2 linked regions of the Constrictibacter sp. MBR-5 genome follow. The protein of the gene in region 2 binds, or shares a complex with, the protein of the main gene of each other region. Links are inferred from orthologs where the notes say so. Each region holds a gene or a part of one and is shown on either strand. Other genes may lie near its edges.

What was found. The genes of interacting proteins can lie anywhere in the genome.
Region 1: the proteins of uvrB (region 2) and ABIE65_RS11440 are in contact, whole or in part, in a crystal structure (PDB 7EGT), measured with the Thermus thermophilus proteins. The link is inferred for Constrictibacter sp. MBR-5 from one-to-one orthologs. Residues at the interface, in WP_096411307.1 of Thermus thermophilus: Glu23, Leu25, Arg26, Asp27, Gly28, Glu29, Arg30, Phe31, Arg55, Glu326, Asp327, Phe328, Glu379, Ser382, Gln383, His398, Gly400, Arg401; in WP_096412145.1 of Thermus thermophilus: His654, Arg656, Phe657, Gln666, Asp668, Glu669, Lys680, Arg681, Leu682, Ser683, Lys685, Tyr686, Ala687.

Annotation. Positions count from the first base shown.
Region 1 is NZ_JBEPTK010000004.1:288,993-293,010, reverse strand. The notes cover bases 1,045-4,018. They hold ABIE65_RS11440 (ATP-dependent helicase), read right to left. Parts: upstream 3,689-4,018; coding sequence 1,400-3,688; downstream 1,045-1,399. Other genes in these bases: ABIE65_RS11435 (response regulator), read left to right, coding at 3,819-4,018; ABIE65_RS11445 (50S ribosomal protein L11 methyltransferase), read right to left, coding at 1,045-1,400. Outside these bases: ABIE65_RS11450 (helix-turn-helix domain-containing protein), read left to right, coding at 1-465; more of ABIE65_RS11445, read right to left, coding at 492-1,044. UniProt on the Escherichia coli protein: A helicase with DNA-dependent ATPase activity. Unwinds DNA duplexes with 3'-5' polarity. Translocates on single-stranded DNA with 3'-5' polarity. Initiates unwinding more efficiently from a nicked substrate than double-stranded DNA.
Region 2 is NZ_JBEPTK010000033.1:6,420-11,409, reverse strand. Bases 1,118-4,019 are described here. They hold uvrB (excinuclease ABC subunit UvrB), read right to left. Parts: upstream 3,713-4,019; coding sequence 1,523-3,712; downstream 1,118-1,522. Other genes in these bases: ABIE65_RS27415 (thiamine pyrophosphate-dependent enzyme), read right to left, coding at 3,953-4,019; ABIE65_RS27425 (hypothetical protein), read right to left, coding at 1,118-1,417. Outside these bases: ABIE65_RS27430 (phytanoyl-CoA dioxygenase family protein), read right to left, coding at 1-818; more of ABIE65_RS27425, read right to left, coding at 884-1,117; more of ABIE65_RS27415, read right to left, coding at 4,020-4,546; ABIE65_RS27410 (phosphonopyruvate decarboxylase), read right to left, coding at 4,562-4,990. UniProt on the Escherichia coli protein: The UvrABC repair system catalyzes the recognition and processing of DNA lesions. A damage recognition complex composed of 2 UvrA and 2 UvrB subunits scans DNA for abnormalities.

The sequences.
Region 1 (4,018 bases), on a different replicon or contig from region 2:
GCAATCTGCGGCACGCCGCCACGCGGGCCGGAGCTCTTCGTGCTCGATACGCCGCTCGCCCTGGAGGAGGAGGTCCGGGCCCATCTCGCCGAAGTCGCCGATGCCGACCTCGCCGCATGGCGCGAGCACAGCGAGGAGGCGAGGCTGCTGCCCCGCGGGACCGGCTCGCCGGTCGACACGCCGCCCAACACGCCGCACGAGGAACCGCACGCCGCCCCCCGCGCAACGTTTCCCGAAAACCGTTCCACATTGTTGCACGGGATGCCCAACGCGGATCAGCCGGGGCTTCCGCCTCCCGACCTCGCGGACCTGCTGAAGGCGCTTCCCGCCACCGACGCGGCATGGCCGGACATCCGCCGCGGCATCCGCCTCGCGCACGCCGCCTGCGACGCGCCCCCGCGGCAGCCGCTGCGACAGCCGCCGAACCCGCGGTCCGGCTCCCGGAGCGGCAAGCGGCGGCGCTGAGGCGACGAGCGAGCCGCGGCCGCGCGTCAGCGGCTGACGACGAGGGTGCTCCAGTCGCCGAAGCGGAAGCGCTCGACGAGGCGCAGGCCCTGGGTCCGGTGGGCGGAGAGCACGCGGGCCTCCTGCCAGGTCAGCAGGCCGGAGAGCACCGCCACGCCGCCCGGTGCGAGGCCGTGGGCGAGGTCGGGCGCCATACGGACCAGCGGCCGGGCCAGGATGTTGGCGAAGACCAGGTCGTAGGGTCCGCCGCTCCGCACGGCGGGGGCGCGCCAGCCGGGACTGCGGATCGCCTCGACCAGCGGCAGCAGGCCGTTGACGCGGGCATTGCGCCGCGTCTCGCGCACCGACACGGGGTCGATGTCGCTCGCGACGACCGGCACGTGCCAGGTCCGCGCGGCGGCCAGCGCGAGGATCCCGCTGCCGCAGCCGAGGTCGAGGACGCGGTGCGGCCGGATCCGCCGGGCGAGCCGGTCGAGCGCCGTCAGGCAGCCGCGCGTGGTCTCGTGCTCGCCGGTGCCGAAGGCGACGGCGGCGTCGATGGTGAGCGTGATCGCGTTCGGCGGGACCGGCGTGTCGATGTGCGAGCCGCGGATGCGATAGCGCCCGATCGTCAGCTCGGGGAAGCCGCGATAGGTCTCCGCGACCCAGTCGCGGTCGGCCAGTTCCTCGAAGGTGATCTCCGGGCGTGGGATGCCGCGCTCGGCGGCGCTGACCGCGATGGCGGCGACGATGCCCGGCCGGTCGGGTTCGTCCTCGCTGACGATCTCGACGACGCAGCGGTCGGCGAGCCAGAGGTCCGTCTCCCAGGTCGGCGGGTCGGGGCTGCGGCGGTCGTCCTCGATGCCGAAGATGCCGACCGTGTCGGCGAACGGCTCCAGCGCCCAGGCGAAGGTCTCGGCGGCCCCGGCCGGCACGGTGACGGCGACGCGCCACATCAGACGGCCTCCGCCGGCTGGACGAAGCTGGCGATGACGGTCTTCCGGCCGGAGGTCTCGAAGGCGATGCCCAGCTTGTCGGCATCGACGTCCTCGACGACGCCGTAGCCGAACTTCTGGTGGAAGACCCGGGCGCCGACCGCATAGGCGGCCTTCGCCTCGCGCGGCTTGATCTCCCAGGCCGTGCCGTCGATGGTGGCGCCGCGGCCGCTGCCGCGGCTGGCCTTCCAGCGCTGGAAGCCGGGACCGCCGCCGGCCCAGCTCGCCTCGGTCTCCACCGCCTGGGTGGCCTGACCGGCGAACAGGCCGGCGTCGGCGGCGCGTTCCACATGCGCCTCCGGCAGTTCGGAGATGAAGCGCGACGGCAGGCCGCTCTGCCACATGTTGTGGACGCGGCGGTTGGCGGCGCAGCTGATCGTCACGCGCTTGCGGGCGCGGGTGATGCCGACATAGGCGAGGCGGCGCTCCTCCTCCAGCCCGGCCATGCCGCTCTCGTCCATGGCGCGCTGGTGCGGGAACAGGCCCTCCTCCCAGCCGGGCAGGAAGACCGTGTCGAACTCCAGGCCCTTCGCCGCATGCAGGGTCATCAGGCTGATCTGCTCCACCGTGTTGTCGCCCTCCAGTTCGGTGACCAGGGCGACGTGTTCGAGGAAGCCCTGGAGCGTGTCGAACTCGCCGATGGCGCGCACGAACTCCTTCAGGTTCTCCAGCCGTCCCGGCGCCTCGGCCGAGCGGTCCTGCTTCCACATCAGCGTATAGCCGGACTCGTCCAGCACCGTCTCGGCCAGTTCGACCGGCGGCAGCCCCTGCGCCACGGCGCGCCAGCGGTCGAGATCGACCAGGAAGCCCGACAGCGCCTTGCGCGCCTGGGGGCGCAGCTCGTCCGTCTCCACGACGCGCCGGGCGGCCTCGCAGAACGAGATCCGCTGGGCGCGGGCCAGCATGTGCACCGACTGCAGCGTGGCGTTGCCGATGCCGCGGCGCGGCAGGTTGATGATGCGCTCGATCGCCAGGTCGTCGTCGGGCTGCTGGATGGCGCGCAGATAGGCCAGCGCGTCGCGCACCTCCTGCCGCTCGTAGAAGCGCAGGCCGCCGACGACGCGATAGGGGACGCCGAGGGTGACGAAGCGCTCCTCGAAGGCGCGGGTCTGGAAGCCGGCGCGCACCAGGATGGCCATGCTGCCCAGGCTGTCGCCCTGGCGCTGCCGGGCTTCCACCTCGTCGCCGACGAAGCGGGCCTCCTCGTCGCCGTCCCACAGGCTGCGCACGCTGACGGGGGCACCGCCCTCGGCCGACGTCCACAGCGTCTTGCCGAGCCGGCCCTTGTTGTTGGCGATCAGGCCGGAGGCGGCGGCCAGGATCGGCGCGGTCGAGCGGTAGTTCTGCTCCAGGCGGATGACCTTCGCGCCCGGGAAGTCCTGCTCGAAGCGCAGGATGTTGCCCACCTCGGCGCCGCGCCAGCCGTAGATCGACTGGTCGTCGTCGCCGACGCAGCAGATGTTGCGGTGCCCCTGCGCCAGCAGGCGCAGCCAGAGATACTGCGCGACGTTGGTGTCCTGGTACTCGTCGACGAGGATGTATTTGAAGCGCCGCTGCCAGTCGGCCAGCACCTCGGGCTTCTCGCGGAAGACGGTCAGGTTGTGCAGCAGCAGGTCGCCGAAGTCGGTGGCGTTGAGCGTCGCCAGCCGCTCCTGGTAGACGGCGTAGAGCTTTTTCGCGCGGCCGTCGGCGAAGTCGGTGTCCTCGGCGGCCGTAACCTTGTCCGGCGTGATGCCGCGGTCCTTCCAGCGCTGGATGACGCCCAGCAATGCGCGCGCCGGCCAGCGGCCGGAGTCCACACCCTCGGCCTGCATGACCTGCTTGAGCAGGCGCAGCTGGTCGTCGGTATCGAGGATGGTGAAGTTCGACTGCAGCCCGACCACCTCGGCGTGGCGCCGCAGGATGCGCACGCCGAGGGCATGGAAGGTGCCGAGCCACATGCCTTCGGTCAGGCCGCCGATCATCGCCGCGACCCGCTCGCGCATCTCGCGCGCGGCCTTGTTGGTGAAGGTCACGGCCAGGATCTGACGCGGCCAGCAGCGGTTGGTCGCCAGCAGGTGGACGAGCCGCGTGGTCAGCACCCGGGTCTTGCCGGTGCCGGCGCCCGACAGGACCAGAACGGGTCCGTCGGCCGCCTCGACCGCTTCGCGCTGCGCCGGGTTCAGGCCAGCCAGATAGGGCGGCTCCGCGGCGGGAAGATGCACCGGTCCGGCGGGTGGATCGTCTGTCAGGTCGAAAGGATCGTTCATGCCGCTTGGATATATAGCATCCGAAGCGCCGCCATCAGCCCCGCGATCCGACATCGTCGGCCGGCATTAACGGCATATTCAATGCAATCCCGCATACCCCGGTGCTCGTTTCTGAACGTCGGACGGTGGAATGGCCGGCAGTTGGTTTCTCGCACCGGGTATGGATCTGAGCCTGTGCATAGCGCACGCGCACAGCATGCCCCTCGTTCTGCTCTCCTACCTGGTCGCCGTCTTCGCCTCCTACACAGCGTTTCACGTGATGGAGCGCGTGGGATCGGTTGCGGCGGGCGCGGGGCGTGCCATCTGGCTCGCGACCGCAGGCGTCTCGAT
Region 2 (4,990 bases):
GCCGGAATCGCCTCGGAGGCTCGCCAGAATCGGCTGATCGCATCGGTATGGGCGGCGATGGCGGCGGGATCGGCATCGGCGGCGGGGGCAGGCTCCGGTTCGAAGTGCCCGAAGCGGTCGGTGCCGCGCACCAGCGTCGCCGACAGCCGCGTTTCGCCGACATGGCGGACGTGCGCCGGGATGTAGCTGATGCCGACGCCGATGCGGCGGCCGTCGCTGCCGTTCGGGCCGGAGCGATGCAGCAGCATCGTGTGGTGCAGCGAGACGTCGCCCGGCTGGAGCACGAGGTCGACCGCGGCGCTCTCATCGACCGGTTCCGCGAAGGTCTGGCCGCGCGACAGCATCGCCCGCGGGTCCGCCTGGTCGTAATGCGGGCGCTGGCCCATCGTGTGCGTACCGGGAACCACCTGCACACAGCCGCGCTCCGGCGTCGACGGCGTCAGCGCGACCCAGGCGGTGACGTGTTCGTAGGGCTCCAGCCCGAAATAGGTGCCGTCCTGGTGCCAGGGCACGAAGTTCGGCGTGTGCGGCTCCTTCCACCAGATCGTCGTGTGGAAGGTCAGGATGTCGGGCCCGATCACCGCCTCGACCGCGTCGAGGATGCGCGGGTGCCGAATGAGATCGGCGGCCCAGCGATAGAGCAGGTACGGCTTCACGCGGTTCGACGCCTGCCGCCGGCCTGTCGCCTTCCACTCGTCGGCGCAGGTGCGTTCGCACTCGGACCGGTAGTATTCCGCCTCGTCCGGCGTCAGGAGCGGCCGGCCGGGGAGGAAGCCCTTGTTCGCATAGTGCTGGCGTTCTGCGGCGGAAGTCTCCATGGCGCGCTCCATCGTCTGTCCTCGGCGGATGCTTCAAGCAACATTCGCGCCGCCCAGCGCCCGGCTCAAGGAAGGTTCCACGATTCCCGTATCGAGGCGCGTAGCGCCTGGGCCAGCCGGTAGGCGGGCTGCTGCAGCCGTGCCTGCGCGGCGGCCTTTTCGGCCGGCTCGGCGCTCTCGACGGCGCGCAGCGGCGGCCCGAAATCCTGCATCGCGGCCTTCACGGCGCCGTCCTCGACGACCGACAGTTCGCTCCAGAAAAGCTGCCAGAAGCGTTGCGCCGCGGCACGCCATTCGGCGGCCGCGGGATCGACGGTGACCAGCAGGCCCGCCACGGCAGCCGTCTCCATGTACAAATCGAACTGCTTGTCGCGGAAGCGTCCCCCTGCTTCGAAGCTGCGGATGCGGTTCTGCTGTTCCAGTTCGGTTTGCTGTCGTACCAGCAGCGCCTCTCGCCCGGCCGCCTGCTGCCGCTGGTCGTGGAGGTAGGTCGCCGCGACCCAGAGGCCGGCGGCGACGGCGCTGACGACCGGAATGACTCCCTGCAGGAACGCGAGCCATGTGCCGGTCCGGGGACCGGGGCCGGGCTGCTTCTCCATTCCGCCCGTCACCATCGGACCCGCATGCCGTTCGAACGTCGCGGATATGGTGAGCGTCTCGCTCGTCGGCGGCAAGAGCGACCCGAGAGGACCGCGAGGACCGGGTCAGCGCGGGCGTCGGCCCTTGCTCTTGCTCGCGCCGCCGCGGCGGCCGCCGCCCTTGTAGCCCTGGCTGATCTGCTGGATCGCCGTCTTGGCGCGGCCCTTCGGGGCGCCGTCGGCCGAGGGGGCCATGTCGAGTTCGATCGCCTGCAGGCGCTTCAGTTCGTCCCGCAGCCGTGCCGCCTCCTCGAACTCCAGGTCGGCGGCGGCGGCGCGCATCCTCTTCTCGACCTCGGCAATCGTCGCCTGCAGGTTGTGGCCGATCATCGCCTGGTCCTCGCCGAGACCGGTCGCGACCGTGACGTGGTCGCCGCGCTCGTACACGCTCGACAGGATGTCGGAGATGTTCTTCTTGATGGATTGCGGCGTGATGCCGTTCGCCAGGTTCCACGCCTGCTGCTTCTCGCGGCGCCGCTCCGTTTCCGCGAGCGCGCGCGTCAGGCTGTCGGTCATGCGGTCGGCGTAGAGGATGACGCGCCCGTCGACGTTGCGCGCGGCGCGGCCGATCGTCTGGATCAGCGAGGTGAAGGAACGAAGATAGCCTTCCTTGTCCGCATCCAGGATGCAGACGAGCGCGCACTCCGGGATGTCCAGGCCTTCGCGCAGCAGGTTGATGCCGATGAGGACGTCGAAGGCGCCGAGGCGCAGGTCACGGATGATCTCGATCCGTTCGAGCGTATCGACGTCCGAGTGCATGTAGCGGACGCGGATCCCCGCCTCGTGCATGTATTCGGTCAGGTCCTCCGCCATCCGCTTGGTGAGGGTGGTGACCAGCACCCGCTCGCCCTTGGCGGCGGCTTCGCGGCATTCGGCCAGCAGGTCGTCGACCTGACCTTCGACGGGGCGCACGATCGTCACGGGATCGATCAGACCGGTGGGGCGCACCACCTGCTCCGAGACCACGCCGCCGGTCCGTTCCAGTTCCCACGGGCCCGGCGTCGCGGAGACGAAAATCGTCTGCGGCCGCATCGCCTCCCATTCGTCGAACTTGAGGGGGCGGTTGTCGATACAGGACGGCAGGCGGAACCCGTACTCGGCGAGCGTCGACTTGCGCGCATAGTCGCCCTTGTACATGCCGCCGATCTGCGGAACGGTAACGTGGCTCTCGTCGATGACGAGGATGGCGTCCTCGGGCAGGTATTCGAACAGCGTCGGCGGCGGCTCGCCCGGCTTGCGGCCTGTCAGGTGGCGGGAGTAGTTCTCGATGCCGGCGCAGGAACCGGTCGTCTCCATCATCTCCAGGTCGAACGTCGTCCGCTGCTCGAGACGCTGCGCCTCGAGCAGCTTGCCCTGGGCGGTCAGTTCGGCGAGGCGGGGGCCGAGTTCCGCCTTGATCGTCTTCATCGCCTGGATGAGCGTCGGCTTCGGCGTCACATAGTGCGAGTTCGGATAGATGCGGATCGACTTCAGCTCGCCGGTGCGCTCGCCGGTCAGCGGGTCGAACTCGTGGATCGCCTCGACCTCGTCGCCGAAGAGGGATATCCGCCAGGCCTGATCGTCGAGATGGGCGGGATAGAGGTCGACCGTGTCGCCGCGCACGCGGAAGGTGCCGCGCTGGAAGCTCGCTTCGTTGCGCCTGTACTGCAACTCGACGAGGCGGCGGAGGAAGGACTGCACCTCCATCCTCTGGCCGGCCTTCACGTTGACCGTCATCTCCGAGTAGGTCTCGACCGCGCCGATACCGTAGATGCACGAAACCGACGCGACGATCACGACGTCGCGACGCTCCAGCAGGGCGCGCGTCGCCGAGTGACGCATCCGGTCGATCTCCTCGTTGATCGAGGATTCCTTCTCGACATAAGTGTCGGTGCGCGGGACGTAGGCCTCGGGCTGGTAGTAGTCGTAGTAGGAGACGAAATACTCGACCGCATTTTCAGGAAAGAAGCTCTTCATCTCCGCGTAGAGCTGCGCCGCGAGCGTCTTGTTCGGCGCCAGGACCAGCGTCGGGCGGCCGAGCGCCTGTATCGCGTGCGCGACCGTGAAGGTCTTGCCGGAGCCGGTGACGCCGAGCAGGACCTGATCCCGCTCGCCCGCCTTCAGCCCGGCCACGAGTTCCGTGATCGCCTTCGGCTGGTCGCCGGCGGGCTCGTACTCGGAGACGAGCTTGAGGGGCGTGCCGAAGTCCTCGTCCGGCGCCAGGGGCGGCCGCCGTGTCGGGAGGGCATCCATCATCGTCAGGACGGGCTGGGACATGGCGTCAATATCGGTCGTGCCGCTCCGCCGTTAAAGGGGCCGGAAGACGGCGCCGGAGCGGCACGGGAACCGGCGTTGTGGCGGCGGGTTATGTCGTCGCCTCGACGCCCTGACCTTTTTCCAACTCGGCGCCGGCGCGCAGCACTCCAAGCGCAGCGCCGTTCGCGACGCCGTCGGCAAGCACTGAGACGCGGCCGGCGGGACGATCGCGACGCCCCGCCGGCAGTCTGCTGCGATTGCTTACACCTTGAGTGCGTCGTGGCCGAGCAGCGCCTCCCGGAAGCGGCGGGCGACGGTCAGGCCGTCGCGGATCGGCATGACCACGGGCGGCATGTGCGCGTCGACCGTTATGACGGCGAAGATCGGTCCCTCACCGCCGTGCAGGGCTTGGCGCAACCCCTCGATCCCCTGCATGTCCGTGACACGGTGCACGTGGCGGATGCCGCAGCTCTCTGCGATCCCGGCGAGGTCAGTGCCTTCGGCGGTGTGCGATACCTGACCGCCCGTCTCGCCGAACCGGCCGTTGTCCAGCACGACGATGGCGAGGTTCGAGGGCCGCCGTACGCCGATGGTCGCAAGCGAGCCGATGCCCATCAGCAGCTCCGCGTCGCCGGTGAGGGCAAGGACGCGCCGTTCCGGCTGTGCCACCGCCAGGCCGAGGGCGGTCGAGGCGACGCTGCCCATTGCACCCAGCATGTAGAAGTTGAGCGGCGTCTCGCCGGCCGCCTCGGCGTCCCAGATGGCAGAGCCGAGGCCGGCGACCACCAGCATGTCCTCGCGGTCGGCGAGCAGGCGGGCGACCGCGGCGCGGCGCTCCAGTCGATTGTCCTTCATGTCCATTCCCGCCTCCTACTTGAAGACCTTGGCGCCGATGACGCGCTGGGAGATCAGCGCGGCCACCGGAGCGTAGGAGCTGAACGCCAGCCGGGCGGAGGCGCGCACGACCTCGACGACCTCCTCCGCCACCGCGGCGCGGTTGACGATGACGCCCGCCGCCTCCAGGACGGCCGGCGTGGCCTGTCCCATCGGCAGCTGCCACGGATTGAACTCGCCCCACTCGCCGCGCATCGTCACGATCGTGAAGAAGGGGATGCCGCAGGAGCGCACGAGACCCAAGGCGTTGATGATGTTTCCGACGCCGCTCGACTGCATCAGCATCGCGGCCCGCTCGCCGCCGAGCCAGGCCCCGGCGCAGACGCCGACCCCCTCGAACTCGTTGGTCAGGTAGCCGGTCTTCATTTCCGGGTCGTCGTGGCACTGCTTGATGAGGGTCGCGTG